One region of the Lentibacillus cibarius genome, then DNA from elsewhere that is predicted to be linked to it. Evidence: riboswitches for the same ligand, from Rfam matches in the RefSeq annotation. Region 1 holds a riboswitch; each other region holds the start of a gene.
What was found. Region 1 has a riboswitch for S-adenosylmethionine ahead of metK (methionine adenosyltransferase). Riboswitches for the same ligand answer to the same signal wherever they lie in the genome.
Positions count from the first base shown of each region.

Region 1 (7,588 bases):
CAGCTTACTAACCGGTCAATACGCTCGTCCATACGAACATGTTTATGTACCTGTAGATCACTATAAAGCTGTTCTAACTCAAACAAGTAGCTTTGAATCACATCATATCCGTCCAGTTGCCGCATTGTTTTTTGACATGTGCGGACAAGATCTGCTAAATACTCTCCATCCGCTTTTTCACTACGATACGCATAATAATGTCTAATCGGTTTGGATGGACTCAGTGCATCGGTCATCGCTTTATGCAGCTGCCGAAAGTCATCAGGATCCATTGACGTACTCCTGTCACACAGATTGTCCAAATAATCACTGATTGTCTGATAGGCAACAATAAATCGGATTGCTTCCTGCCATTTATAGCCGGCGAGAAGAGCATAAACAGCACCACCTAGGCAATGGAACCGCTTTGATTCGATGCTCGCCAGTGCTTGGTTCCGCAATTCATTTTCCGGGATTTGCTTAGCACGTTTTTGCCAAAAAGTTAATTCGTTATTGACTGCAGGGAAAACTTTTCTATATACTGCCATCATTAAGGTCACCGATGTTTTCGGAACACGATATCCCAACCCATCCCCTCCAATAGCTATTGCGACAGTTCTTCGATTATTTCAAATTAAACCCTCGTTACAGAGTTTTGCACCTTGTTAAAACGTCCAGTTTGTCTGCTTCTACCTCAAACACTATACTACTTATATATCACCATATTTTTTAGGGGGATTCAAATGATACACCATTTCAAACAAACAAAGCCCGACATCCACCCTTCAGTTTTCATTGCACATGATGCTGACATCATCGGGGATGTTACCATTCAGGAAGGGTCCAGCGTGTGGTTCAAAGCCGTTATCCGGGGGGATGTTGCGCCAACTAAGATTGGTAAACGGGTCAATATTCAGGATTTGTCACTTCTGCACCAAAGTCCAGATATGCCTTTAACGATAGAGGATGATGTAACTGTCGGGCACCAAGTCACCCTTCATGCATGTACAGTCAAACGTAATGCCCTCGTCGGCATGGGGTCACTTATTCTCGATGGTGCCGAAATAGGTGAACATGCCTTCATTGGTGCGGGAAGTCTTATTCCGCCGGGCAAAAAAATACCACCCCATTCACTTGCACTGGGTCGGCCGGCAAAAGTTGTCCGCACATTGACAGATAAAGACTATGAAGAAATGGCACGCGTACGGAAGTCTTACGTTGACAAAGGGCAGTACTACAAACAGCATACTGAGCTGGGCCAGGCATTTTAACATCCTTATAATAAAAACTTTGGCTCGGCGAAGCATGCTCCTCGCGGTTACGGATCGAAAACTTTGACTGACGGCCCTTCTCATGCTAACAGGCGGTCACGCTTTTTTCACCAACGCACCGCCTGTTATTAGTCTCTATTATCTCTGGCAGGTCTTCGTTATTACCCCAAGGTCAAGCTCAGGGCGAGATAACGCTTCTTCGTCAAATTCCTTCTCTACAAAAATTTGATGCCAGAGCATAAACATAAGCACTGTCCATATCTTACGGCTGTAATCTCCCTTACCTTGGCAATGCGCATCAAGTAGATCATAAATATATGATTTATGCAGTAGATGTTCTGTCCGACTTTCATGAATAAGCCGTTTCGCCCAGTCATACAGCTCATTCTTCAGCCAGTGGCGGATTGGTACAGGGAAACCAAGCTTTTTCCGGTCCAGCACATGGTCCGGTATGATCCCTCTTGAGGCCTCACGCAAAATACTTTTAGTCGTCCCGTTAGCAATTTTCAATCCTGGCGGCAGCTGGCTTGCCACCCGGAATACCTCTTTATCCAAAAAAGGAACACGGAGCTCAAGGGAATTGGCCATCGTCGTCCGATCCGCTTTTAATAAAATATCTCCGCGCATCCACGTATGAATGTCGATATATTGCATCTGATTAACGAGCGGATCCTCGCTTACCTGATTATATAACTTTTCCGTTATTTGCCGGTAAGATATATCGTCCCGGAATGATTTCAGGAACTTTTGCTTTTCATCATCTTCAAACATTTTAGCGTTACCGATATAACGGTCGCGCAATGGGGTTGTCCCTCGCTCAAGGAAGCTCTTACCACGTACACCCTCTGGCATAACGTCAGCCACCCTTGCCAGCAAACTTTTAATAGGGGTCGGGATGTTGTCGAACAGTTTCAAGGAGTCCGGTTCCCGGTAGATATTGTAACCGCCGAACAGTTCATCAGCTCCTTCGCCGGATAAAACAACTGTGACATGTTTCCGTGCTTCCCGTGCCACAAAATATAGAGGAACACAGGCTGGATCGGCAAGTGGATCATCCATATGCCACATGATTTTTGGAAGTTTCTCCACATACTCTTCAGGAGTAATGCGGTAAGCGATATTCTCAACCCCTAGTTTGTCTGCTGTCTCCTTGGCAACATCAATTTCAGAATAACCTTCCCGTTCAAAGCCAACGGAAAATGTCTTTATATCCGGGTTGAATTCTTTTGCCATTGCCGCAATGATGGTGGAGTCAATACCACCGGACAAAAACGATCCGACCGGAACATCACTGCGCATATGCACATTGACTGAATCATACATCACATCTTGAATACGCTTCATCCAATCCTGTTTGTCCATTAGTACCGGATTGAATGATGCCTGCCAATAGCGATATTGTGTCATCTTTTCCGTCGGTTTTTTTATAAAGTAGTGCCCTGGTTCTACTTTTTGGATTCGTGTTGTCATCGTCATTGGCTCCGGGACAAATTGGAAGCTCAAATAGTGCTGCAGCGCCTCCGGGTTAACTGCTTCATTTTCCGTCATGAAGGAAATACTCTTCTTTTCAGATGCGAACACGGTTTCTTCATCCGTTTCCCGGTAAAATAACGGTTTAATGCCGAATGGATCGCGTGCACCGTAAAGTATTTCGTGTTCTTTATCCCAAACAAGAATCGAAAACATCCCACGCAAATGTTCAAATGCTTTTTCCCTGTATTTTTTAAACAAGGCTGCAATGACTTCAGTGTCCGATTCTGTTGTAAACGAAAAGCCTTCTGCTATCAGGTCACGCCGCAATTCAACATAATTATAGATTTCTCCATTGAAGACGAGCCAGATTGCTTCATCATCAAAACTTAACGGCTGCTGTCCACTATCAAGGTCGATGATGCTTAAACGTCGGAATCCAAGCGATACATACGCATCATGATAATAACCTTCATCATCAGGGCCTCTATGTGTCATCAAATTATTTCGCTGTTTAAAAGCAGTTTTTTGTTCTTCACTTGGTGTAGCTGGGTTGCTGCGTATCATGCCAATAAAACCGCACATTTTTTTGCCTCACTTTCCATCAGTTGCATCTTTCAAATTATACCACAAACCAAACAAGTATAACTACGAAAAAAGGCAAAAATCGACCTTATCGCCATATACACAGGGCATTAGAAAAACCCAATATCCGCCTTGTCTTATAGCGAATACCGAAGTTTTTATTAAGGTCATCCATATAATACTTTCTGACGTTACAGAAAAGGTGCAGACAAGATTCTGCACCTTTTTCCTTTATCGGTTTTTCACCAATGCCTGCAACTCATCTACTTTGTCGGTTTTTTCCCACGGGAATAAAACATCCGTCCGTCCAAAATGACCATATGCGGCAGTGTTTTTGAAAATTGGCTTCCGTAAGTCCAGCATGCGTATGATACCTGCCGGACGAAGGTCGAATGTTTTCCGAATGGCATCCACAAGCGTTTCCTCGTCCATCGCACTGGTGTTAAACGTATTTATAGAAATTGATACTGGCTCAGCAACACCGATTGCATAGGCAAGTTGCACTTCGCATGTTTTTGCCAAATCTGCGGCAACAATGTTTTTTGCAACATACCGTGCTGCATACGCGGCTGAGCGATCCACTTTCGTCGAATCCTTCCCACTGAATGCCCCGCCTCCATGACGTGCATAACCGCCATATGTGTCAACAATAATTTTTCTTCCCGTCAGACCTGCATCACCTTGTGGGCCGCCAATAACAAAACGCCCTGTCGGATTAATGATATAATTGGTCTCATCGTCCAGTAAATGCGCCGGAACAACCGGTTGGATAACATATTCAATCATGTCTGTTTCAACCTGTTCCGGAACAGCATCTTGATGGTGCTGTGCAGAAATGACGATAGTATCAATTCGCACCGGTTTGCCGTCTTCATCGTATTCAACCGTTACCTGTGTTTTACCATCAGGACGCAAATAGTCCAATATGCATTCGCTGCGCACATCTGCCAGCCGTTTAGCCAGTTTGTGGGCGAGCGAAATTGGCAATGGCATCAATTCCTCTGTTTCATCACAAGCATAACCGAACATCAGCCCCTGATCGCCGGCACCAATCGATGCTATTTCCTCATCACTCATTTTTCCGAGACGTGCTTCCAGTGCATTATCAACGCCACCGGCAATATCTGGCGACTGTTCATCGATGGCTGTAAGCACGGCGCAGGTTTCAGCGTCAAAACCGAATTTGGCGCGTGTATAACCTATATCTTTAATGGTCTGGCGTACAATCGCTGGAATGTCTGCATAGGTTGTTGTTGTAATCTCCCCAGAAACAAGCACCATTCCTGTCGTAACGTTTGTCTCACATGCTACTCGAGCATTGGGATCTTTGGTAAGTATTTCATCAAGTATCGCATCTGAAATCTGATCGCAAATTTTATCCGGATGGCCTTCTGTCACCGATTCAGATGTGAATAATCGACGCTTTATAGCCATATGGCTATCCTCCTTGGATTTTGATACGGAACTCCTTCTCTTCAGTATATCTCAACCTGTTCGTTTCTTTATCAAACAAAAAAACCTTTCCTGCGTCCCGAGGAAAGGTTGAGGCCTTTCGCTCTTATTGTTCAAGGTCTTGGCCTTGCACCAGTTTAGCACCTTTTCACATTCGTGACGGTTGCCGGGCTTCAATGGGTCTGTCCCTCCACCACTCCGAATAAGAGAGTATCCGCTCGACAAATATCGTAACGAATCCCCCTATGGGATGTCAACTTATTTATTGGGATGCAGGAACATTGACACGAAAATTTCATATATATAACCATAAAATAGTATGGACTATTATTTAAAATGTGTTATACTAATAAACAGATTAAATTGATAAGAGTTATTTATACTATGAAAATAATAAAAAGGTAGGTATGCCAAATGAAAACAAAAGAAGACACATTGCTGACTAAAGATTTGTTAACACATGAAAATATCCATTCAAACTTAACTGTTCCACATTTAGTTGAAAAAGTATTGTCGCGTGATGAAGGCGTTTTAAGTTCGACAGGAGCTGTCAGTGCTACAACAGGAGAATACACAGGCCGTTCCCCGAAAGACAAATATATTGTACGTGATGATACTAGTGAAGATGTTGATTGGGGGGAAACCAACCAATCCATTGATGAAGCTTCCTTTGATCAACTGCTAAAGAAAGTGACTGCCTATTTGCATAGTAAAGATGAATTATTCCGATTCCAAGGTTTTGCTGGCGCAGATGAAAATTACAGGCTACCGATTCAAGTAATCAATGAATACGCATGGCATAACCTGTTTTCCCGGCAGCTGTTCATCACACCAACAGAAAGCGAATTGACAGAGCATCAACCGGAATTCACGGTAATATCCGCACCGACATTCAAAGCTGACCCGGAAGTAGACGGGACTAATTCCGAGGTGTTTGTTCTTATTTCTTTTAAAAAGCGGATTGTACTAATCGGCGGAACCGAATATGCCGGTGAAATCAAAAAATCCATTTTCTCTATCATGAATTACCTTTTACCCAAGCGTGATGTGTTATCCATGCACTGCTCGGCTAATATCGGCCAGGAAGGTGATGTAGCGCTGTTCTTCGGTCTGTCCGGAACCGGTAAAACGACACTTTCCGCTGATCCTTACCGGCGTCTGATTGGAGACGATGAACATGGCTGGAGCCCTAATGGCGTCTTTAATATCGAGGGTGGATGCTATGCCAAATGCATTAATTTATCCAAGAAAAAAGAACCGCAGATTTATCATGCCATCCGGTTTGGTTCCGTCTTGGAAAACGTTGTCCTTGATAAGACGTCACGCGATCCGGATTATGATGATACGTCCCTAACGGAGAATACACGGGCAGCATATCCGCTCGAAAACATCAACAATATCGTTTCACCTAGTGTTGCCGGACATCCAAATACCATCATTTTTCTGACCGCAGACGCTTCCGGTACCTTGCCGCCAATCAGTAAACTGACAAAAGAACAGGCAATGTATCATTTCCTAAGCGGCTACACAAGTAAACTAGCTGGAACCGAGCGTGGTGTCACCATGCCGCAAGCAACATTTTCTGCCTGCTTTGGCGCACCGTTCTTGCCTTTAGCACCATCAGCATACGCCGAAATGCTTGGTGAAAAAATTGATCAATATAATTCAAATGTATTTCTCGTGAACACCGGGTGGACTGGTGGGCCATATGGAACGGGTGAACGCATTAAGCTTTCCTATACAAGGGCAATGGTGCATGCAGCACTGGAAGGCGAATTAAATAATATCGAAACAGTTACAGATTCCATTTTTGGCTTAGCTGCACCGATGCATGTACCGGGGGTTCCGGATGAGGTACTGATTCCAAGTAATACTTGGTCCGATAAGGAAGCATATAAGGCAGAGGCACAATCATTAGCCATGAAGTTCCATGAGAATTTCCAAAAGTTCACACAGGCAAGTGAAGCAATCCACAACGCAGGTCCGATTTACAAAGGGTAACAAACATTTCGTTTCCTCATCCCAAAAGGATTTTATATATGAAGGAATATAGTTGGCTTATGCCGGCAACCGGTCTTCCTTATGGAGGCCGGTTTTTTTCTGCGTCAGTAGGAAAGACTTTTAGACAACTGGGGTTACAAATCTTCCACATCCTACTTCGACGTACTAGTGCAGGTGCCCGCACAGGATGTGACGGTTTTAGCCTGCAAAGGCGTTTATACCTTTGTTCCTCTCCGGACGAGTTCATATGAAAAATGTTCGGTCGTTAAAGCCCTACAATCTCCCAACAAACTAGTCGTTTCTAGGCATTCACACATTTTTACCAACCACATATGATAAAAAGTATAACACAATCTTTATGCAGAAAGGAACGAATGTTATGAGAAAGCGTTTCTGTACCGCTTTATTAGGTTGTCTCTTGCTTGTTTTTACTGCTGCATGCGGTTCAGGGGGAACGTCAACGGTCAAACTTGCGGAAGTAACACGATCACTTTTTTACGCCCCACAATACGTCGCAATTGAAAAAGGTTTTTTTGAGGAACAAGGTATCGACATCAAGCTCCAGACAGCGTGGGGTGGGGATAAAACGATGACCGCACTGCTATCAGATGGAGCAGATATTGCGCTTGTCGGATCGGAAACATCTATCTACGTGCAGGCACGAGGTTCTAAAGACAAAGTCATTAACTTTGCTCAGTTGACGCAAACGGATGGTACTTTTCTCGTTGCAAAGGAACCAAATCCTAATTTTGAATGGCAAGATCTTAAAAATACTACATTCTTAGGACAGCGTGTAGGCGGTATGCCGCAAATGGCTGGAGAATATGTAT
Region 1 covers NZ_VCIA01000001.1:629,843-637,430, forward strand. Annotated here, with positions in the region: gene FFL34_RS03180 (tetraprenyl-beta-curcumene synthase family protein) at 1-566, opposite strand, end outside; gene FFL34_RS03185 (gamma carbonic anhydrase) at 723-1,250, shown strand; gene asnB (asparagine synthase (glutamine-hydrolyzing)) at 1,389-3,305, opposite strand; gene metK (methionine adenosyltransferase) at 3,537-4,739, opposite strand; SAM riboswitch class I at 4,861-4,966, opposite strand; gene pckA (phosphoenolpyruvate carboxykinase (ATP)) at 5,172-6,758, shown strand; gene FFL34_RS03205 (ABC transporter substrate-binding protein) at 7,138-7,588, shown strand, end outside.

Region 2 (7,588 bases), 2.3 Mb from region 1:
CAATTTGCTCAAGTTGAATATCTTTCCTAATTAATTGGGCTTCCCATTGTGTCGGTGTAGCGATGACAAACGGCTCGGGTCCAAGCTTGGAAAAATGGTATGTGTCCAGTTGCATTGGCAGCAGCATGAACGCAATTTCGATGATTCCTTCCTGAAGTAATTCTTCTAAATAAGAAGAATCCCCTTTCCAAATTTTTAAATAGACGTTAGGGTATGCAGCCCTGAACGTCTTGATCATCCTCGGTAAATAGGAAATACATGTTGAGGATACCCCGATCGCCAACGTTCCACGTGCTCCCTGACTAATTTCCTGGATTTCCGTAACGATATCTGCGGACTTTTGCAGCATGATTACCGCACGCTCATATAACGTACTACCTGCTTCGGTTAACTTCCATTGCCGGTTTGTTCGGTAAATTAATGTGGCATCCAGTTCTGTTTCCAAACGCTTTAAATTTTGACTTAGCGGTGGCTGAGCCATGTACAAGGCCTTCGCCGCTTTTGAGATACTACCTGTATCCACGATCGTTTTAAAATAGTACAGTTGTTTCAAATCCATGACTTTCGACTCCTATATCATTTTCATTATACCATTATCATATTATATATATTTTCCATATACAATAACCCTTGTTAGACTAAGTAAGATGTTATTTTTGATACTTATATGGGAATAGGAGTGAAGTTATGGGTCAAACAAATACCTTATGGTCAAAAAACTTTATTTTAATTGTTATTGCCAACTTATTTGTTTATCAAGGTTTCCAAATGTTAATTCCAACATTGCCGGTTTATATAAAAAATCTCGGCGGAAGCGATTTGCAAGCGGGGTTGGTTGTTAGTTTATTCGCTTTGTCTGCATTAGTTTTTCGTTCCATTACAGGAAAAGGTGCAGACACCATTGGACGGAAGCCGTTTTTACTTATTGGATTTTTTATATTAGTTTTGTTTAACGTTAGTTTTTTTGCATTTTCCATTGTAGCTATGTTGCCGCTCTTACGTTTGTTTCAAGGGGTTGGCTGGGGAATGACCTCAACATCCATTGCGACGATTATGTCTGATAACGTTCCGGACGCCCGCCGCGGGGAAGGTACCGGCTATTATGCATTATCCGTTATTCTTGCGACATCCATTGCGCCGATTATTGGTATTTCGGTGTTGAATCACTATGATTTTAATATGATCATCATATTGACAACGGCATTTATGATTATTGGATTCTTGCTAACTCAAGGCATTTCGATTCCAAAACTGGAAAAGCCAGATAAACAGGCAAGCAAAGAAAAAGAATCCCTTTGGAAAAGTCTTTTCGAAAAGAAAGCACTATTTCCTTCACTGCTTTGTTTATTGTTAGCCATTCCGTTTGGCGGTTTAATGAGTTTTATTGCCATATTTGGTGAAGAAGTTGGCATCGAAAATAGTTGGATTTATTTCGTCGGGCATTGTTTGATGATTTTAATCAGTCGTCCGTTTATTGGAAAATTATTTGACAGCAAAGGTCCTGCCATTGTCTTGTTTCCGGGAGCAATTTTAATGCTTATTGGATTGCTGCTTTTATCGTATACGACTACCGTGCCAATGCTGATTCTGACGTCTGTCTTTTACGGCTTAAGTTTTGGCGCGGTTCAGCCATCGCTTCAGGCGTGGGCCATTAACCGATCGGCATCCGACCGAAAAGGGGCGGCAAACGGTACCTTTTTATCCTTTATGGATTTAGGTGTGGCAATAGGGTCGCTAGTGCTAAGTTCCATTGCTGCTGCAACCAGCTATGCGATGATGTATCGACTTTCCGCCATTTGTATGGTAATCTTTGTAGTTATTTATGGTATTTATTTATTGAAAAATCGAAGCCAGAAGCACACAGAAGTTTACGCACAAGCGGCTAATCAATAATTGGGAAAGCTGGTGAATAAGTATGTTTTGTGAAAAGATGGTGTTTGCGTATGATGGTTCCGATGTAGCTAAAAAGGCATTGGAAAAAACAGTGGCGATTGCCAAAACGAATGCATCTATTCAAATTGATGTGCTATTTGCAAGCGAACTGCCGCAAACCCCTTATGTAATAGAAGACGTTTTTGAGGATATGCAGCAATCAATGCATGAACACGGTGACGCAATTCTCACCGAAACAAAAGAGAAACTATCGTCACTTCCCAACCATATAGATTATTATGCTGTGGAAGGGAGAGCACCCCAAACCATTTTACAACATGCGGCCGACCAGGCTTGTGATTTGATTGTGATTGGCAACAGAGGACTGACAGGTATTAAGGAATTTTTAGGGAGCGTCAGTCACTATGTTGTTCATCATTCGCAAGTTCCGGTATTAGTTGTTCGGTAATAACTGTGTGTTAAAAAAGGGATGGTTAGCAGCTTTACTTTGTAGATTTAAAATATATTATCGTTTCCCCTTTGGATGTTTCTCTAAAGGGGTTTCTATCATCAAAAGTGACACGATATCATCTTTACAATCCTACAATTAATCTGTAATATGTTATGAATGTATTTATTTACTTAAGATACAGTGGGTTGGAATGTGTAAATAGTAAAAGTCGTGATTACAGGGGGGATTACATGGGAAAGGCAATGCAAGAACCAATTTGGACGAAAAGTTTTATTGGGATATCGATGACGCAATTTATGGTATTTATGATTTATTATACGTTTTTAACGACGTTACCAATCTATGTCATTCAAAATTTGGGTGGATCTGAAGCACAAGGTGGGTTAATTGTAACCACCATGCTTGTGTCAGCGATTTTAATTAGACCGTTCTCCGCAAACATTTTAGATAAAATCGGGAAAAAGCGGGGACTTATTATAAGTGTGGCCCTATTTACGGTTACGAGTTTTGTTTATGTTGGTGTGGGGTCATTTATCCCGCTATTGATTTTACGATTTGTGCATGGTTTGACATTTGGTGTGGCGACTACTGCAACGGGGGCGATTGCTGCTGATGTTATTCCACCGGCACGACGTGGTGCGGGGCTTGGCTATTTTGCGATGGCGATGAATTTGGCTGTTGTTGCTGGCCCATTTATTGGGCTAACCGTTTTACAATTTGGTACATTTTCATTGTTATTTTTGATAATGAGCGGTTTAATGGTGATCGGACTTATTTGTGCTGTTGTGGTGCATGTGCCGGCTGACTTGGAACCGGCGCATCCGTTTGCATCAAAAAAATTAACGTTAACGGATTTAATCGAACCAAAAGCATTGCCGATTGCCACTATCAGCAGTTTGGTGGCGTTGGTTTATGCCAGTGTTATCTCGTTTATTTCGGTTTATGCCGATGCGATTGGTTTGGCAGCGACGGCAAGCTATTTCTTTTTAGTCTTTGCCATTGTAATGATTTGCACAAGACCATTTTTCGGTAGAACGTTTGATACAAAAGGTCCTAATTATGTTATTATTCCATGTTTATTTATTTTTGCGGTTGGTCTTATTGTGCTTGGTTTTACGTCGACAGCGGCAATGCTGCTGTTATCCGCTGGTTTGATTGGTTTAGGATATGGCACGTTGTTACCAAGCTTTCAAACGATGGCAATTCAGACAACACACCATTCACGGAGCGGTCAGGCAACGGCTACCTTTTTTATGTTATTTGATGGTGGGATTGCGGTTGGATCATTCGTTTGGGGACTTGTGGTAGCAGGTTATGGCTATCAGACCCTATACACGCTTTGTGGCCTGGTTGTGCTTGGCATTACTGTTTTATTTATGTGGTATCAAAAACGGCAGGAAAAAGCGCGCGTGTTGCGAAGGCTTGTGCAGGATTGGGACATTCCTTAGGCTTTGAACTTGCTGGCTTTCATCCTGATGATTATCACGTACTAATCGCGAGCAAAACTATCGGGAAACGCTTTAGCCTCGATAGCGTTTCCCGATGAGATTGTTGGTTAGGCCTTTGTCCGATATGCGACATTATGTTTCTTTAAGGTTTCGTCTTTTCCGAACAGGAAGTGTTTCTCCATATCCGGAGAGTATTTGGAGTTGATTGCTTCTACGCCAACTGCTTCTGCTACAGCGCGCAGCATGGCAGGGGAAGCTCCGCAACAAAGACCGATATAATTCAAGCCGATATCTTTTGCTTGTTTCGCCCATTCGGCTAGCTCATAACGGTTATGGTATAAAGGATCAAGTGCTGTCGGGAATGTGGTTTCTAACGGTAAATGACAACTACAGCCGCCATCAGGCAAATTAAAGAATGTCGGATGTTCGTCGGTTGTCCGGTATGGTATCGGCAGGCCTGCTACATAGCCGTTCACATTTTCCCGGATCTTTTCCAAATATGGCTGCATCGTGTTCGGTCCGCGGAAGCAGTTCATACCAACGACAAGTGCCCCTTTTTCCGAAAGCAGGCGACAGCCTTCTTCTACGGTATAACCATCTCGTAAAATATTTTCACCCATCATCGCGAATGTAATAACAGCTGGTAAGTCTTGTTTTTGGATTTCTTCCAGTGCAATGCGTGCCTCCTCGTAATAGTAGAAGGTTTCGCCGTTAATGAAATCGACCCCTTCTTCCTTGCACCAAGAAACCATTTCGGCAAACATGCTTCGCACAGCATCTTTGGAAGCGGGATCTTCTGGATCGAAAATATTAGTATTTGAGATATTGCCGGCAACTAGCGCTTCTTCTGTGGGGTGCTCTTTAGCCACCTCTTTTGCTAGACGGATGGCATGACGGTTCAGCGGTTCCAGCAATTCTTCTTTACCGATAATCCGCATTTTCTCGCGGTGGGCATTATATGTAAATGCCAAAACGACATCAGAGCCTGCATTCATATAGTCCCGGTACGTTTGTTTTAAAACTTCCGGATTGTCTAGGGCAACTTCTGGCACAAAGGAACCAGCCTGTAAATACCCTCTGCGCTCCAATTCAAATAAATACCCTTCCCCGATAATAACTGTTCCTTCCTGCAATCGCTGTTCCAAACTGCGCTTCATTCGTATTCCTCCTCTAACTTTTATCATATTAAAAAGCCTCTTCTTAAAATAAGAAGAGGCTTAAATATGCACAGTAACCTAGCGTCTCCTCTTATCTTCAAGCATTACGCTTCTGGAATTGGCACAGTACTTTTTGGGTAAGTCTGCTGCCGAGGCTTCTAAGGGCCAGTCCCTCCACCTCTCTGGATAAGAAATCTGAAATATTTTATTGTTATGAAATACATGCTACATCTAATTAGGATAAAAGTCAAGAGGGAATAAGATTGCTTTTGATAGTAATCGCCAATTCGCAAAGTTAATCTACAGGCAGCAAAAACGAGGCACCGGAACGGTTATGAATGTCCCTGGTGCCTCGTTTGTTTATGCTGCACGTTTTCGTTCTGATTTGTCCACGACAGCTGATCCGATAATGTCACCAATCACATTCGACGCTGTACCGGCCATGCCAATAAGGACATCGACGCCAGCAATTAATGCGACAATCTCCAGCGGAAGCCCGAACATGCTTAAGACAGCAGATAACGTAACCAAACCAGCAGCTGGAACTCCCGCTGTCCCGATCGACAACAATGTACCAATTAAAACAATTAGTAAAAAGTCAGCAGGTGCAAGGTTGAGATTCGTTACATTCGCTGCAAATACAAGAGAAGCTCCCATTCTTAACGCGCCGCCATCGGAATTAAAGACAGCCCCTAGCGGAAGCGTGAAGTTGGCTGTCGTTTCCGAAATCCCCGCTTTTTTTGCCGAATCAATAGCAATAGGCAGGGAGGCAATACTGCTTGACGTGAAGAAGGCGGTGACATACGCTTCTTTTGTCTGCTTGAAAAAGTGCCCCACGCGTGTACCTGAAAACTTCAGAAACGCTGAATACACGACTGCCCAAAGCACCGCGACGCCAATATAAAAGACGGCTGTAAATTTCAGTAGGGATTGGAATGTAGACCAGCCTTGGCTCCCGAAAGTGGACGCACTTATGGCGAAGACCCCGATTGGCGCATATAAAAGCACCCCTGACAGGATTTTATAAAACATTTCATTAAGTGCGGCAAAAACAGTATCCAACTGGTTTCCATATTCCTGCATTTTTTTATCACTAGAAAACTTCATATTAGAGATGGCAATCCCAATAATAACGGCAATAAACAAAATGGCCATTAGGTCCCCGGAAGAAAATGCTTCAAAAATATTTTTCGGGACAATTTTTAATAGAATTTCCGAAAAACCCGGTGTATCCGGTTTATCTACATTTGTATCAGGCAATGATAAGTTTTCCCCGGGATTGATCCATAAGGCAAGCCCAAGTCCGATGAATACCGCTAAAGCCGTTGTCGTCATATAATATAGGATTAATTTACCACCCATTCGGCCAAGCTGTGTAACGTTCATCTTATCAACAGCAAGCACCACGGTGAGAAATATGACTGGTATTGCAATCAAGCTGAGCAAGTGAATAAGCAATGTTCCAAGCGGGCGTACGACTTCTGCTTGCTGACCGAAAACAATGCCTGCCAGGATACCAAAAGAAAATCCAATTGCCATTTTAATGACGAAAGAAGTCTGTTTATATTTATTCCATAGCTTCATATTGAAAACCGTCTCTTTCCTAAGATTAGTTTTAATTTATTATATCAAAAAAGACCATAGCTAACCATAGTTAAATGCATAGTAACTTGGGTGGAATTGTCATGAGGGTATGATGAGTGCTGGCCTGTTTCAACTGTAGGGTGTGGGGAGAGTATACATAAAATTAAACGAAGCACCAGCACTTATGCGTTCGTGTGCTGGTGTTTCCTGTGTTCCTCATTATTTTTTAAAAACATGTAGAAGGATGCACCGAAAATGGTGATATAACCTAGAACGCTTAATAAATCAGGAACTTGCCCGAATAGGACAATGCTGATCAGTGCCGAGTAAACGACTGTTGAATAGAAGAAAATTGATATTTCTTTTGCCGGTGCGTATTTATAGGCTACTGTAATACCGAACTGTCCAACGGTTGCAAAGATTCCTGCTGCCAGCAAATAAACCCACTGCTGCCATGTCATTGGCTCATAAAAAATGATGACAAACGGAAGCAGAATCATGGTGGTGAAAAAGGAAAAATAAAAGACAACGGTATAAAATTGCTCCTTATTACCGAGCACGCGTAAAACAGTATAGGCACCCGCGGCGAAAACCGCTGAGAAAATACCGGCAATATATGGAATAGTTTCCACGGAAAATTCCGGTTTAATAATGAAAAGCGTGCCAATGAATGCTATAATAATTGCCATCGTTTGAAAAAGCCTTGCGCGTTCTTTTAAGAAAAGTGCTGCAAAAACAATCGTTAAAAACGGACTCATTTTATTCAGCATGTCTGCATCGGATAATACAAGGTGGTCAATTGCATAAAAATATAATACGATTCCAGCGGCGCCTAAGGCAGAGCGCAACATGAGAAATTTTTGATTTTCTTTTTTGCCAAATAAGCGTTCCTTATAATGTCGGACAAATCCAAAGGCGATGATCATCGAGACTGCATTACGGAATAGTGTTTTTTGCACGGTTGGTACTTCGCCTGACAACTTAACACACGCCGCCATCAGGGAAAAACCGAATGCAGATATTAATAATAAAATGATACCTTTATTTCGATCGCT
Region 2 covers NZ_VCIA01000001.1:2,897,960-2,905,547, forward strand. Annotated here, with positions in the region: gene FFL34_RS14225 (LysR family transcriptional regulator) at 1-559, opposite strand, end outside; gene FFL34_RS14230 (MFS transporter) at 688-1,893, shown strand; gene FFL34_RS14235 (universal stress protein) at 1,916-2,341, shown strand; gene FFL34_RS14240 (MFS transporter) at 2,575-3,792, shown strand; gene FFL34_RS14245 (homocysteine S-methyltransferase family protein) at 3,900-4,949, opposite strand; SAM riboswitch class I at 5,038-5,142, opposite strand; gene FFL34_RS14250 (dicarboxylate/amino acid:cation symporter) at 5,310-6,533, opposite strand; gene FFL34_RS14255 (DMT family transporter) at 6,716-7,588, opposite strand, start outside.
Region 2: it holds a riboswitch for S-adenosylmethionine, as region 1 does, so the genes downstream of both, FFL34_RS14245 (homocysteine S-methyltransferase family protein) here and metK (methionine adenosyltransferase) in region 1, are expected to answer to the same signal.

Region 3 (7,588 bases), 510 kb from region 1:
AAAAATTGGCTCCAATTATCATATCGATTACGAATGTTTTGCAGTTGATACCAAGTCTTGCCATGCTGGCGATTCTGATGCTTTATCTCGGATTTGGGTTCAAAACCATCGTCATTGGTCTATTTCTCTATTCTCTTTTACCAATCGTTAAAAATACGTATGTTGGCATTAGGGAAGTGGATGATAGCATTATTGAATCCGGTGTAGGTATTGGCATGACGCCGTTGCAGCTACTGGCTAAGATTCAATTCCCTTTATCCATTCCTTACTTGATGGCAGGATTGCGTCTGGCAGCAGTGATCGCGATTTCTGTAGCAACCATTGGTCCTTATATTGGAGCCGGTGGACTTGGAAAGGAGATTGTTTCGGGGATTAGTTTGCAATCCGACGTCAAAATTTATGCTGGGGCAATACCGGCTACACTCATAGCAATTATTGCTGATTTAGCACTAGGTACAGTTGAACGCAAGACGAAAAAGCGTCTGGCTTAAGTATGACTAGTTTGTATGTTGCCACAAAGTCTGTGTTATGTAAAAGCGAGGATGGGAGGGAAAGTTGATGATGGCCAATGAAAGAAAGAGGATTCAGACTGCCCGAATGTGGCGATATTTCTTGGATGCGGCATCAGAATTAATTGAAGAAAAGGGCCTGAACAATATTAGGATAAGAGAAATTGCTGATCGAGCTGGATATACAAGTTCAACTGCTTATAATTATTTTCGGGATCTGTCCCATTTAAAATTTTTTGCAGCGATGCGTTATACCACTTCTTATGTACATGATTTGCCAAATTATATGGAAAAAGGCAATAACACCGTAGAAAAATGGTTGTACGCTTGGGAATGTTTTTGTCGTCATTCGTTTCATTTTCCAGAAGTCTATTATCTTTTATACATTGAAAATCTTGGAGTAATTCCGGAAGAAATGATGCAGATGTATTATGAGGTTTATGAAAATGAGCTGATTGACTTATCCGACGAGGTACAATCCATTATTGCGCATCACGATATTGCAAAAAGAAGCTCGTTATTTATTCATAAAACAATTGACGAGGAATTTATTAAAGAGCCAGATCTTGAATACATCGCTGACTTAACGATGCTTATTTGGACAGGCATGATGATGAATTTGCTTAATCTCAGGAAAAATTTCACAAAGAAGAAGCAGCCAAGAGAACGATGTATTTTATTAGGAAAAGTATTATCGATATTGTCGTTCCGGAAAAACAACATTTAATTACGTACGAATACGGACGTGGTTAAACAACGCTCAGACCAGAAATAGTTGAACAATTCCCATCTTTCTACTGATAACCGATGGAAGCATTTGCAGTACATTAGGAGGAGCTGAAACAACAATGGTATTTAATATAGCAGATTCTGACCACCGAACAACGAAGACAGAATTTCCACGAGAAATTAAAAAATTGGATCATGTATGGATTCCATTATCCGACGGCAGCCGCCTTGCTGCAACGATTTGGCTGCCCGTTGATGCGGAGACTCATCCGGTTCCGGCTATTTTGGAATATTTGCCTTACCGCAAAGATGATTTTACCGCGATACGCGATTCCGCCCGGCATCCTTATTTCGCCGGCCATGGCTATGCCAGCATTCGGGTGGATATCCGGGGGACCGGCAATTCGGATGGTTATTTACCGGATGAATATTTAAAACAAGAACATGACGATGCCCTGGAGGTATTCGACTGGATCGGCCAGCAATCATGGGCCACTGGAGATGTCGGCATGATTGGTAAATCTTGGGGCGGGTTTAACGGCTTGCAGATTGCCGCTCGTCAGCATCCGGCGTTAAAAGCAATCATCTCCCTTTGTTCCACTGACGACCGTTATGCGGATGATGTGCATTACCGCGGTGGCAATATACTGGCATCAGATATGCTGTGGTGGGCGTCTACGATGTTCGCTTACAGTGCAAGACCGCAAGATCCGGAAGTTGTCGGCGATAGTTGGAAGGATAATTGGCTGGAGCGTTTAAACACAACGCCATATGTTCATGAATGGATGCGTCACCAGACGAGAGATGACTATTGGAAGCATGGGTCTATTAATGAGGACTATTCCAAGGTGGATATACCAGTCTTTACCGTGAGTGGCTGGCAAGACGGGTATACAGATAGGGTGTTCCGTCTATTGGAAAATCTACCTTATTCTAAAGGGCTGATTGGACCATGGGCACATGAGTTTCCTGAGGTAGCCATTCCTGAGCCAACTATTGGATTTTTACAGGAATGTCTGCGCTGGTGGGATCAATGGCTTAAGGGCATCGATACAGGCGTGAAAGATGATCCAAAATTAATATCATGGATTCAAAATAGTGAATTGCCGCAAGTGACTTACGATGAACGGCCAGGGAAATGGGTTGTCGATGAGAGCTGGCCATCCGCACAAGTAGCAAGAAGTCATTATTGGCTGAACGCAGAAGGTAAACTGCAACAGAACCCGTCAGATGAGCAAACAGTTGTTGTGCCAAGTGTCCAGGAACATGGGATGTATGCAGGCGTTTATTGTCCGTTTGGGGAGCCTGGGGATTTACCTGCAGATCAACGTCTAGAAAATGGTAAAACGGTTGTATTTACAACGGATCCATTGGAAGAAGGTGTGGATTTACTTGGTGAACCGACCTTCCATATGAAATTCACGTCTGATCAGCCAAATGCACTTGTTGCTGTCAAACTTTGTGATAAAGCTCCGACCGGCGAGTTGACGTTAATTAGCTGGGGCATGCTCAATTTAAATCATCTGCAGTCCCATGAGCACCCAGAAGCACTCGAGCCCGGAAAAGTTTATGAGGCAACGGTTAAGTTGGATGCCCTAGGCCAGAACATTCCGGCTGGACACAGCTTGGAACTTTCTCTCGCACCAACGTATTGGCCACAAGCATGGCCGTCGCCTGAACCGGTAACATTGCATGTGCTAACCGGTGAAGAAACCACATTAGCCTTACCGATACGTACGCCGCGACCGGAGGCAGATGCTAGCATTTCATTTGAAAATCCGGAAACGGCCCAAGTAATCGACAAGGAAATTTTACGAGCCGAACAACGAACACGTAATGTTGTTCACGACACGGTTACGGATACATGGCAATTGCAGGACTACTCGGATGAAGGGGAACGCCGATTGCTGATGAACGGCATCAGGCATGGCAGCAAAAATAAAAATACGTTCACGATTAAGTCCGGTGATCCATTATCGGCTAATGTTCGATGTGAATGGGAATTGACTGTTGGCCGTGAGGATTGGGATACCAAGCTGCTCACCGACAGTACTATGTCTAGTGATGCTACATCGTTTTATTTGACTAATACCATGATTGCGTTGCTCAATGGCGAGGAAATTTTCCGTAAAACATGGGAAGAAACGATTCCGCGTAATTACCAATAACAGATGTGAAAAAGGGAAACATGGTTGCGGTATTATTCAACTTCTATAGATGTTACCCTATAACAATCGAATCTCAATAGGAAAAAGTGTCATATGTGTTTTTATGACACTTTTTCTGTTTAAGAAAATGAAACGTACCAGTGCAAAAACCACTCTAACCGCACATAGATCCATAGGTAGTGCACTCAATCATTGGCTTTAAAATATCAATCACAACTTGCTTAGTGATTTAATTTATTAAAAAATTTATAATAAAAACTCATTTAACTATTGACCAATTCATCAAGACCGTGTAAATTATGTGTTACTACATTTAAATAAGTGAACTTCTTATCCAGAGAGGTGGAGGGACTGGCCCTTTGAAACCTCGGCAGCGGGCTCTTTTGAGTACTGTGCCAAATCCAGCAGACAAAGGTCTGAAAGATAAGTTGAGGCACCGGAACTGTACTGTCCTCTTCTTATAATCGGAAGGGGGCTTTTTTATTTCGTTTTTTAATTTTTAATCTGGAATGCTTTAACTAATCTAGAAAATTGATTTGTTTAAAAGGAGATGATTGCAATGACATCCTATGGTGTATGGATTATTATCTTAACGGTTGGTTATACCGTTGCTTTGATTATTGCCGGCCAAATCGCTAAGCGGCGTTTGACCAATCAGGATAGCTATTTTGTTGGTAGTCGGAATTTCAATAAATGGATTGTAGCTTTTTGCATAACGGGATTATTTTCCGGTTCCACCTATATTTCTATTTTAGAGTTATCGTATTTAAGCGGTATATCGGCTGTATGGTATGGGGTTGCTGAAATGATGCAGATTTTTATCATTGCGTTTTTGATCATTCGTCCATTTCGGAAAAAAATGTTAGTTACCGTTTCCGGACTTATTGGTGATACATACGGGCGACTGGTTAAAGGAGTTGCAGGGTCAATTACGGCGTTTGCATTTCCGATGTGGTCAGTTGCCACGGCAATTGCGTTTGCTTCGGCCCTGCACGTGTTCACAGGTATTTCACTTTCTCTATCGATTGCGTTTACTGCAATTTTGCTGTTCATCTATCTGCAAGCGGGAGGAATGTGGTCGCTTGCTTTTACGCAGTCCATGAATATGATTTTATTTGTAATGATGGTCGTCATTGGGGTGATTGCTTTTTTCATTCATCCGGGGATAGACGGTTTAATTGCGTTTGCTGACGAACAACCGGCCATGTTTACCTTTGACAACGTTGGATTGCAGGTGATTGTTGCCTGGTTTGGCACCTTCTTGGTCAACGTTATCCTTGCTCAGGCTGCATTCCAGATGGCACTTTCATCTCGGACACCGGAAGAAGGGCAAAAAGGACTGATTATTGCTGGGTTTATGGCTGTCCCCTTCATCGTTGGGGGTGTGTTATTCGGTATTTCGGCTAGTGTCATCGTTCCCCGGGCACAAACGGGATTGATTGCCATTCCTCAGTATTTAATGGAAGTGCTCCCCGCACCGCTTGTTGGCTTATTTTTTCTAGGTGTATGGGCGTGTGCACTGGGATGGGGAGGTCCTTGTCAGTTCTCTGGGGCAACCAGCCTTGGCCGTGATGTGAGCCGTTCAATAAAACCTGCTGTAACCGAAAATCAGCAGATCGCCTATACCAAAATTTCATTGCTATTTTTAACGGTGTTGATGATTGTGTTTGGCTTACTGCGCACGGAACAATCTGCGTGGTGGAATGTATTGGCTTGGACGATACGAAATAGTGCAACGTTCGCACCGGTTATTGCAGCACTATTCTGGCCTGTCGTTACGAAGCGTGCAGTTGCCGTTTCGCTATTCACGGGTTTTGCAAGTGGTTTAGTATGGTATTACCTTGGTGATTGGCATCCAAGTGCCTTTTTCTTGCAAATTCACCCCGTCTGGATTGGGAGTTCGATTAATATCGTTAGTATTATCGTGGTTACCTTGATGGACGGTCAGGCAAACTGGTTTATGCAAAAAACAGATTGCTTGGCTTATATTGGATTAATAGGAGGGGGTGTGTGTTGTTTTGTCAATATAATTTATTTTTCTCCGCTTTATCGAAACGGTTTGTTTGGTTTGTTTATGTTTGCGGCAATCTTGTTCTTTTATATCGCTACCATCCGCTTTTTCCGGCCGGAAGAAGAAAAGCAGCAGATTAGGGGAAAAGTAGCTAATTTAGCAAGAAGCTAGTGTAAGCGCATTTGGAAAGGAATAATCTTAGTACGAATACGGCTGTAGTTACGCAAAGCCCCTTACTTACAAAGAACCCGCTCCCCATTAATTGGGAAGCGGGTTCTTGCTATTTTTGCTCTTTTATCCTATCGGTTCTCTTCTTCATTAGACTCTCCATACTGGTATTTACTAGGATCAATCGGCTCCCAATCGTTACTAGGTTCATAGAATCGAAGCAGGTCACCATTTAGTACTTCATCATTTAAGCTTAATTCATAATGGACCTGATCCCGTAATTCTTTCATTTCTGCGGTCGGTTCTTCTATCGCTTTTCCAGTTTCATTATCGTAAAAGACATTCTTCACATAGCTGTAATCCTCGGTCATAAAGTTGCCATTGCGGAACGGTACAAAGTCTCTATGCTCGTCAGAAAACATATCCGTACCAAACTGAATGTAATTGTCGGCATTGATTCCCAGCAGATGCAGCATCGTCGGCATGACATCCGCCTGACCGGTATATTCATGATTGATCCCTTGGCTGTCAACACCCGGAACACGGATCATAAAGGGGACCCGCTGCAAGTTCGCATTTTTCAATGGCGTGATTTCTTCACCTAGGATTTCACTCATGGCTCGATTATGATTTTCCGAAATGCCGTAATGGTCACCATAAATCATGATGACTGAATGCTCATATAACCCTTTTTTCTTCAGGTCTTTAAAAAACTGTTCCAGCGACTCATCCAGATAACGGGCTGTCTGGAAATAGCGGTCAACCGTACCATCGCCGGTTTCAGCAGGTGCTATTGATTCATCGCCTTCATCCAATAAAAACGGATAATGGTGGGTCAGTGTCAGCATGTGCGCGTAAAAAGGATCATCTTGTTCTTCAAGCTTCTCAAGTGCTGGCATGGATTGCTTAAAGAAAGGTTTATCCTTCAGGCCATAATTGACCACCTTTTCTTCACTCATGTCATAGTAGCTAGAACCATAAAATTCGTCCACACCTAAGTGTTTGTAAATCTGGTTTCGGTTCCAGAATGATTTCTCATCCCCATGAAATACGGCGCTTGTATAGTTCTGCTTTTGATCCAGAATAGCTGGCAACGACTGATACGTATTTGTGTCTTTGGTAACAAATGCAGCACCCTGTGGCAATCCGTACAGGGAATTATCCATCAGTAATTCCGCGTCGGCCGTTTTACCTTGCCCTGTTTGGTGAAAGAAGTTATCAAAGTACGTGAAATTCTTGCTTTTATCATGAACAAGCGAATTCAAAAACGGTGTTACCTCTTCCCCGTGCAGCTTATAATCAATCAGAAATGACTGAAACGACTCCAAGTGAATTTTGATAATGTTTTTGCCCGTTGCTTTCCCGAAGTATTCGGCGTTCGGTTCAGCATATTTCTTGTTCGTATAGTTTTCCACTTCCTTTATATCGTCACTTGAAGCCATCGATCGTTTCGCGCTGGCCTTCACCGTCTGAACCGTGTTTAACACGGCAAAGTTAGGCGCGCCTAAATACTTAACAATATAATTATTGTCAAAAACACGCTGCAATAGTTGCGGGCGGTCAATCTCTGCTAAACCTAAATTAACTGTGAACACAATAACTCCTGAAGCCAGGACAGCAAAAGGTTTTTTCAAGTTCACATGTACCTCGGGCCAGTCAGTTTTCCATTTACGAAACAGTACTCCCAGAACGATAAGATCCAGTGTATACAAAAAATCATGCCACTCAAATAAATTAAGAACACTTTTACCAATACTGCTGGCATTTTCCGTTTGCATCAGCGTTTGAATGGTAATAAAGGTATCATAATCACGGTAAAACATGATATTAGCATACATAAACAACGTCAGCAGTGTATCAATAATCAGCAACGTGATACCAAATCGATTTCCCTTAAAAAATAACGCGAGACCAAGCAACACTAGTCCCGAGCTCAACGGATTAATAAATAGTAAAAAATGTTGCAGTAAATTGTTGACGCCTAAATTAAACTCTGACAGATA
Region 3 covers NZ_VCIA01000001.1:1,140,135-1,147,722, reverse strand. Annotated here, with positions in the region: gene FFL34_RS05540 (ABC transporter permease) at 1-491, shown strand, start outside; gene FFL34_RS05535 (TetR/AcrR family transcriptional regulator) at 559-1,236, shown strand; gene FFL34_RS05530 (CocE/NonD family hydrolase) at 1,358-3,406, shown strand; SAM riboswitch class I at 3,734-3,836, shown strand; gene FFL34_RS05525 (sodium:solute symporter family protein) at 3,966-5,588, shown strand; gene FFL34_RS05520 (LTA synthase family protein) at 5,717-7,588, opposite strand, start outside.
Region 3: it holds a riboswitch for S-adenosylmethionine, as region 1 does, so the genes downstream of both, FFL34_RS05525 (sodium:solute symporter family protein) here and metK (methionine adenosyltransferase) in region 1, are expected to answer to the same signal.

Region 4 (7,588 bases), 2.4 Mb from region 1:
AAGATGGCCAAAAATGCCCTTCATCCTGCTCTTTCTTAAAAAGACGCTGGTATTTAGTATTCATTTTGTCTCAACCTGCCACTATTATTTTCAGGCTGCTGCCCCATACGATTCAACTGCCGGTTTAGTTCTTCTATCTCCCGGCCTAGATCCCTCAGTGTTTGCTGGATGTAACGGGCATTGTTTTGCTGGACTTCTTCAGACAGACGCCGAATCTCCTGAAATTCCTTCTTGAGACCATCATTCGTCATATCGACCGAATCATCAATGTTGCGCGCAACCTTATCCAATTTCTCCCCAAGTTTGCCCTCCAGATTAGCCACATAATCACTGAGTGTCTTTTTTATAGCATCCATACTTGCTTCGACTTGGTTTTCGCGCTGCTGGAATGAATGGTTCATTTGGGAAATCGTTTTGTTTATCTCATTAATAAGTTGATTATTTTGCGTGCCAAGCCGCTCATGAGTTTGCGCCGCATCCCGCATTTGCCGTTCAAAGTCCTTGGATTCCTCGGAATGAGCTTTCAGGTGATTGTTGAACGTCCGGTTAAATTCTTTCAAATCGTCAAAACGCTCGGATAAAAGGTGTTTATACTCCGCTTGGGTTTGATTAATAACTTCCAGCGCCTCAGGTAATTGACTAATCGAACCGCCCATTTTTTCGAAGTCCTTGGATAATTCACGAACGGCTGTGATGATGCCTGACAGTTTCGCACTAAGGTCCGATCCAAACACCTGCTTAAATTCTTTATTATGCGCGCCCATTTTTTCCGCCAGGTCATTCGTTTTTTGCGTGATTTTTTCAAAAGCCGTGTGCATCGATTGCTGCTCCTCCAAGATGGAAGAAGTAAATGATTTTAACTCCTCAGCTGACTTCTCAAACTGCTGTAGCGTGTTTGCCTGCGTTTCCGACACGTCTTTTATCCGTTCGTACGTGTTCTCCATTGTTTGAGCCATTTGCTCGTGGTTACGATCCATCTTTTTAAAATAAACAAACAACGTATCAAAATTATCGTTTAGCTTGGCGGTGGACTCGCCGAATCCATCCGTCACCTCTTTCATATGCGCAAACAATTCCTGGAATGTCTCCAAGTTGCTAGCAAGCCCGTCGTTAAAAGCCGCCAAATCTTTTGCCGATTGCTGCAAACCGCTTGTATACTCCTGAAATCCCGCAAATGCCTGTTCAATACCCGTTAGTGACTGCTGATTCGTTTCCTGTAGATACTGGATTGATTGGTTGATAGATTCCGACACGTCAATTAGCCGGTTCATCCCATCCTGTTCTGTTGCTTCCAATTGGGATTCGAATTTTAACATCAGATCTGTAAGCATATGTTCTGTATTAAACACTTTCGTCAGCACAGTCATCGCCAAGGACAGCCCCATCCCGGCAATACTCGTATAAAATGCCACATCAATACCTGGCAGGACGGCAGCAACATTTTCCACCAATTGACCACCCGCACCGTTGATACTTCCAAGCGAGATGGTCAGGCCGATAAACGTCCCCAGCACACCAATCAATATAAAGACAGAAACGGTCATCTGCACCATTTTAATGAGATTAACAACCGGCACGTTAAAAACACGCCAGCCGGAAAACTTCTCCTGCACAAACGTTTCCGGCTTGACTGGCTCTTCCTGCCGAACCCGGTCATACTCCGCTTTAAATGTGCTTAGCGGCTCCATATCCAATCGATTGGTTGTATCAATATAGTTTCGTATTTTTTTCAGTCGAGTAAATAAGCTGATATGGACCAAAATGGCGAGGAAGAAAGTGGTAAACAAAATCATAAAAATCAATTCGGTAGTTGGATTTGCTAAAATGTCTTTCGCTGTTTGCTCACTCGTGAACAGCTCCAGAATAAGTTGCAGCATACTGTCTCCTCCTGCTAGTCGTTCTTTCTTTATAGCTATTCAGAAGATGGACAAATCATGTATGGATTTGGACATTGGGGACCTTTCCGCACCCGGTTGCGCAACTTTCGGGCCGGGCCGCGCGACTTTCGCCACGGGGCAAAGTGGGCCCGGCCGTAACAATGATGCAACATTTGTTATAGTTCATCCTCCATATTCCTTCACTTCCATAAATTTGAATTTTTACAATCCAGGAATTTATTACCACATGTAAATGTAATACTTGATCGCACGCGGATGACAAGATGCGACTTAATACAGGTAATTATTGGTGAATGCTAAGGAATATTACATCTAGTAGTCTTTTAGTATGAGACCTTAGCAGGAGGGACAACAATGAGGAGCAAATTTAAAAACGTGCTAAGTGTAGTATTCATCACATTTATCATTTTAGCTATTCCACACGGTGCCGATGCCGCTTCCTATAAAGCACAAAAAGGGGATTCATTCTGGTTAATTGCTAATAAATTCAACGTAACGCTAGCAAACTTGCAAATTGCTAACAATCGTACCGGTTATCTTCTGTATGCGGGAGAAATAATTAACGTTCCAAACTCTGTTTCAGACGAAAATAAGAAGTTGATGGCTAAACTTGTACACGCGGAAGCTAAGGGCGAACCTTATGCTGGAAAAGTAGCGGTAGCCACAGTAGTTCTTAACCGAGTGGATCATAAAGACTTTCCTAATTCGATAAGAGGGGTTATTTATGAAAATGTAAAGGGACACTATGCTTTTAGCCCTGTTGAAAACGGCGCTATTAATGAAGGATACCACGCAGAGGACATGCAAGCTGTAAATGAAGCCATCGCATATAAAGGGCAAGGAAGTCAATCACTCTATTTCTATAACCCAAAAACTGCACAAAGCGACTGGATTTCCTCACGCGAAACAACAGTGACCATCGGAAACCACCGCTTTGCCAAATAAACCGAAACCGGACCCTTATTTAAGGAAGTCCGGTTTTTTATGTAGGTCGTCTTCGGTTAAACATTTTTTCCTTCTATTTACTTACTTCCTCCGCCATTGACTCTACAATCTCAAATGATTTTTCCTGTGTTAATTCATCTTGTAGATTAAATTCCAATAAATAGGAGCCATCTCCCGCATTAAATGAAACCAATAACACTTTTGCATTATTACGTTCAACTTTATGATATTGTACATGAATACCATTAATGGTCTTGGAGTCACTAGGTTGAGAATTAGCTTTTCCATTATGATAAGTCATTCTAAATATTAAAGGTTCACCGCCATAAATTCCATATAATACATCAGCATTCGTGTTATCCTCGTATTTTTTCTTGTATGATTCGTCTCTTAATTCACCCTTTTCCTTAGAGTATCGAACGATTAAACTGTTTTTATCGTCAGTTGGTGAGTGGCGGATTTCCGCTAACGTAATAGGATAATCGTTCATTTTAGGGATAAACACTTTCGTCCCCAATGCTTCATTCACTTGATCTTGGAAGGAAACTTTTTCATCATCTGATTGCGATGAACAAGCAGATATTATTAGTAACAGTACAAATATCACAAAAATGGTGTATTTCTGAAACATAATTACCCTCCCTTTAACCGCGGTATATTAAAGTCCATTGACATTTAAGTTTAAGAAACTTTATCACTTTAAGGTAATTCAGATCTACTACAAAGCTGTCCCTATTCTTTAATATAGAGCAATAATCCTTATTAAAGCATTGTGCCCAATTCAGGCGCAAAATTATTAGGTTATCACGCGCCCATTGCTCATTAGTTAAATATAGGGCCTTTATCATCCTAAAAGGTATTTATTTTCTCGCTCTTTCGCTTCCCTTCTGATGACATCCATTCTATAATTCCATAATAATCATCTATATCTGTAAGCCTTATTTCTTCCCCTTTAATCATAGGTATTTCCTGTGTAGCACTACCAGTTTCTATATTATTAAAATTTGATACCGAGCTAACATTTTTCATCCCTTGTAATTCGACCTTTTCATCATTGATAACTGCAATCATTTTAAATGAAATATAATCAGTAATATTCCCCTCAGCTTTGTATTGTAGTTCTCCATTTCCAGCGAATATTTCGTTATCTTCAATTTTCAATTCATACTCGTTTAAACTCCAATATTTACTATCACCATTGAATGAATTCCGTTGTATCTGTTCCTTCTCCTTGGATAGCTCTTCCACTTCACAACCTGTGATTAACAATACCAGTAGTGAAGTTATAACAAAGATAAAACTATTTCTTTTCAAAAAACATCGCCCACCTAAAATACTTAATTCAAATAAAACTCTATTCAACTAATCATTATACACACCCAATTTTTTCTTAAATACCGGGGGCGTTTTTGCTACATTATCACCGATCAAACTTACATCCCCTTTCAATTTCACCGGTGTCCTTTTAATAATCTAATTGACGCAAATATAAAAGAAGATGATCTCCTTGCTCTTTAAGTGTGTACTTACGAATTTTACTGTCTATCCTTTTTTGTTGTTTGCTATCTTTACTAAGCCAGTTTATGAAATGAAATAAAGGACTAGATAATAAGTTTGCTGTACCACGAGAACCTAATTCAAACCCCATTTGTTCTTTCTCTGTCAATGGTAATTGTGTATTTTCCAGAAATTTTCCTTTGAAATACTTCGGAATTAATATATATGGCTCTTTATTCTCTAATGCAGAAAGCAGCTCTTCAGCATTACCGGCAACAAAGTGATTATTCGCTTCATCTGTTTTCATGTTTATTCCTCCCCTTGAGCCTTTTTAAGATAACTATGTTCATGCTCGAATTTAACACATAACTTTCTGGATTATTTCCTTATATTAAATTTGGACGCACACTTCTACTCAGGAAGTACCCGGTCGTATGGGTATGATGTATGGAATGGACGCCAAGTCTTATTCTGGAATGGCGTCCACTAATGGATTAGCTAACTTTCTAACGTAAATTTACACATCAATCCTTTTTTTATATTAAACAGCATTTTACTTAAGTCATTGACTATTTCATTATTATTCAATATTTTATCAAACCGCTGAAGATGGGAAATTATTAATATTACATCCCTGGTGGTATTTGACCCATGCCCCTATATTTAAGATTGTCTTGTTCCAATTCTTCCATAGACTTTTTGCGATCGTTGGGGCTTTTTCCTTCCCATTGTTTTGATGGATTCTGACGTTCAGCCTTCCATTTTCGGAACTTTCTCCAACTGATAAAACCGAAGAGTGAGGCAAGGAATCCAATGTAAAATATCGTTATCCCCATAAATCTCTCCCCCTTTATTATAATAATAACTCATTTTTAAAATTGTGTTAAATTTAACATAAAATAGTGGACCACCAACTATTCATTGACATTTCTGTTATCGTGTAGTACACTTTCTATCAATCAACTAATTTCATATTACTTATCCAGAGCGGCTGAGGGATCTGGCCCTATGAAGCCCGGCAACCTGCAGAAATAATTGTAAGGTGCCAATTCCAGCAAATCGCGTTTCAAGCGTTTTGAGAGATAAGGTGTTCGGACTAACGCCTTCCAAAACGGAGGGTTTTTTTATTTTTATATGAAAAAATGCCGAGCAGCCTAAGGTATCTGTAACGGGAATACCATTCTACTATTTTCCAAAACCCTTGAATCCACAAAAATACAACAAATAGGGGGAAGAGAAATGAACACATCAGATTTGAACAAAGGACGTGCATCGGCTTTAATACCATTTATCATTTTTCTGTTTCTATTTATCGGCTCCGGTGTAGTCAGTGGAGACTTTTATAAGCTGCCGGTACTTGTTGCGGTATTTATTGCTGTATTGGTTGCATTGTTCATGAATAGAAAAATAGATTTTAACGAGAAATTGGATTACCTGACCAAAGGGCGGGACATCCGAACATTATGCTTATGGTCATCATTTACCTGTTGGCCGGTGCATTCTCTGCAGTTGCCGAGGGGGTTGGTGCTGTTGAATCAACCGTCAATCTTGGTCTGACGTTCGTGCCTGGAAGCTTGCTGATTGTTGGCTTGTTTGTTATCGGCTGCTTTATTTCGATTTCCATGGGAACTTCTGTCGGAACGGTCGTTGCGCTTGCCCCAATTGGTGTCGGTCTCGCCGATCAGACTGGGATGAGCACGCCATTAATTTTAGGCGCTATTATCAGTGGTGCGATGTTCGGGGATAATTTATCCATTATTTCGGATACAACGATTGCTGCTGTGAGAACACAGGCTGTCAAGATGAGCGACAAATTTAAGGTGAACATCTTTATTGCCCTTCCAGCAGCCATTGTGACTGCCGTCATTTTTGGTGTCTTGACTTGGAATGCCGGCGGATCGATTAGTGGAGATCACCCATATGATCTGGTCAAGGTGCTACCTTATCTTGCTGTTCTCATTTTTGCCGTTGCTGGTGTCAATGTCATATATGTGTTAATCGGTGGAATTGTGTTCGCTGGAGCAGTTGGATTTGTTTACGGGACTTTCGATGTGATGGGATTAATGAAGCTGCTTGGCGATGGCATGGCCGGTATGCAGGAGTTAGCCTTGTTAGCCGTTTTACTTGGTGGACTGATTGAACTCGTTCGCGTGAATGGCGGGATTGATTTCCTACTGTACACGATTAGTAAGCGAATTAATTCAAGAAAAGGTGCCGAAGCTGGTATTGCCGGTCTTGTCAGTGTATTTGACGTATCAACCGCTAACAACACCATCGCCATTATCAGTGTTGGCTCATTAGCGAAACAAATTTCCGAACGATTTGGGGTTGACCTGCGCCGATCGGCAAGCACGCTGGATATTTTCGGAAGTGCTTTTCAAGGGATTTTGCCATATGGCGCCCAACTGCTGGCGGTCGCTGGCGTTGCTTCCATATCACCCGTTTCGATCATGCCTTATTGTATCTACCCAATACTGCTCGGAATCGCCGGAATCATCGCTATCGTAACAGGGTACCCACGTTTTTCGGCTGGGAAAAACAACACAGCATTGCACGATCAACATAGCGCAACGGAAGTATAAAATCGTTAAAAAGGAAAACGATGTGCCATTAATTAGAGGCGGACGACGCACAACCGCGCCACGACACATCCCCCCCGAAAAAGAAAAGTACTTTTCTTTTTCAAGGGGCGTCGTGTGATGATCAGTCAAATTATTTAACCCCCACCTTCACGTATGTAGTTTAACCATGTTTAGCAGTGGGGGTATACAACTTGTTAGTTAAACTCGCTTTTCCCCATTCCCTTTCATCCACGTGCGTGTCCGTTTAGCATATCAAGATATCTCTGGTTCCAGGTATTGCATGACTTCCTGCACCTCTTGTTCGCCTGCAGCTTCCCATCTGCTTTTATCCGTGATGTTTCCATCCTTATCGAGAGGTTCTTGAAATTGACTAAATCCGGTGGTGGTCAACAAAGCGTTTTGATCCCATTCAAGACCAGTGTTGACGACATGCTTGATTACATATGGTGTACGAAACTCCAGATAAGCATCAGGCTTGTCCAGTTCCCCTTCCAAAACACTGAAAGGGACTCGAATATAAATCGTTTCGCCGCCTTCCCGGCACAACACCATATCAAACTTCCCACGGTCATATTCCCAATTCCCACATAATGTATAACCATTGGACCGAAATACCTTGAAAACATCCCCAAAAAAAGCCCTTTTCCCTTCAATCTCTGTTTCCAG
Region 4 covers NZ_VCIA01000001.1:2,994,806-3,002,393, reverse strand. Annotated here, with positions in the region: gene FFL34_RS14755 (OmpA family protein) at 1-64, opposite strand, end outside; gene FFL34_RS14750 (MotA/TolQ/ExbB proton channel family protein) at 54-1,877, opposite strand; gene FFL34_RS14745 (cell wall hydrolase) at 2,253-2,843, shown strand; gene FFL34_RS14740 (hypothetical protein) at 2,917-3,474, opposite strand; gene FFL34_RS14735 (hypothetical protein) at 3,693-4,157, opposite strand; gene FFL34_RS14730 (hypothetical protein) at 4,309-4,647, opposite strand; gene FFL34_RS14725 (hypothetical protein) at 4,967-5,176, opposite strand; SAM riboswitch class I at 5,316-5,429, shown strand; partial or broken gene FFL34_RS14720 (Na+/H+ antiporter NhaC family protein) at 5,580-6,922, shown strand; gene FFL34_RS14715 (YugN family protein) at 7,175-7,588, opposite strand, start outside.
Region 4: it holds a riboswitch for S-adenosylmethionine, as region 1 does, so the genes downstream of both, FFL34_RS14720 (Na+/H+ antiporter NhaC family protein) here and metK (methionine adenosyltransferase) in region 1, are expected to answer to the same signal.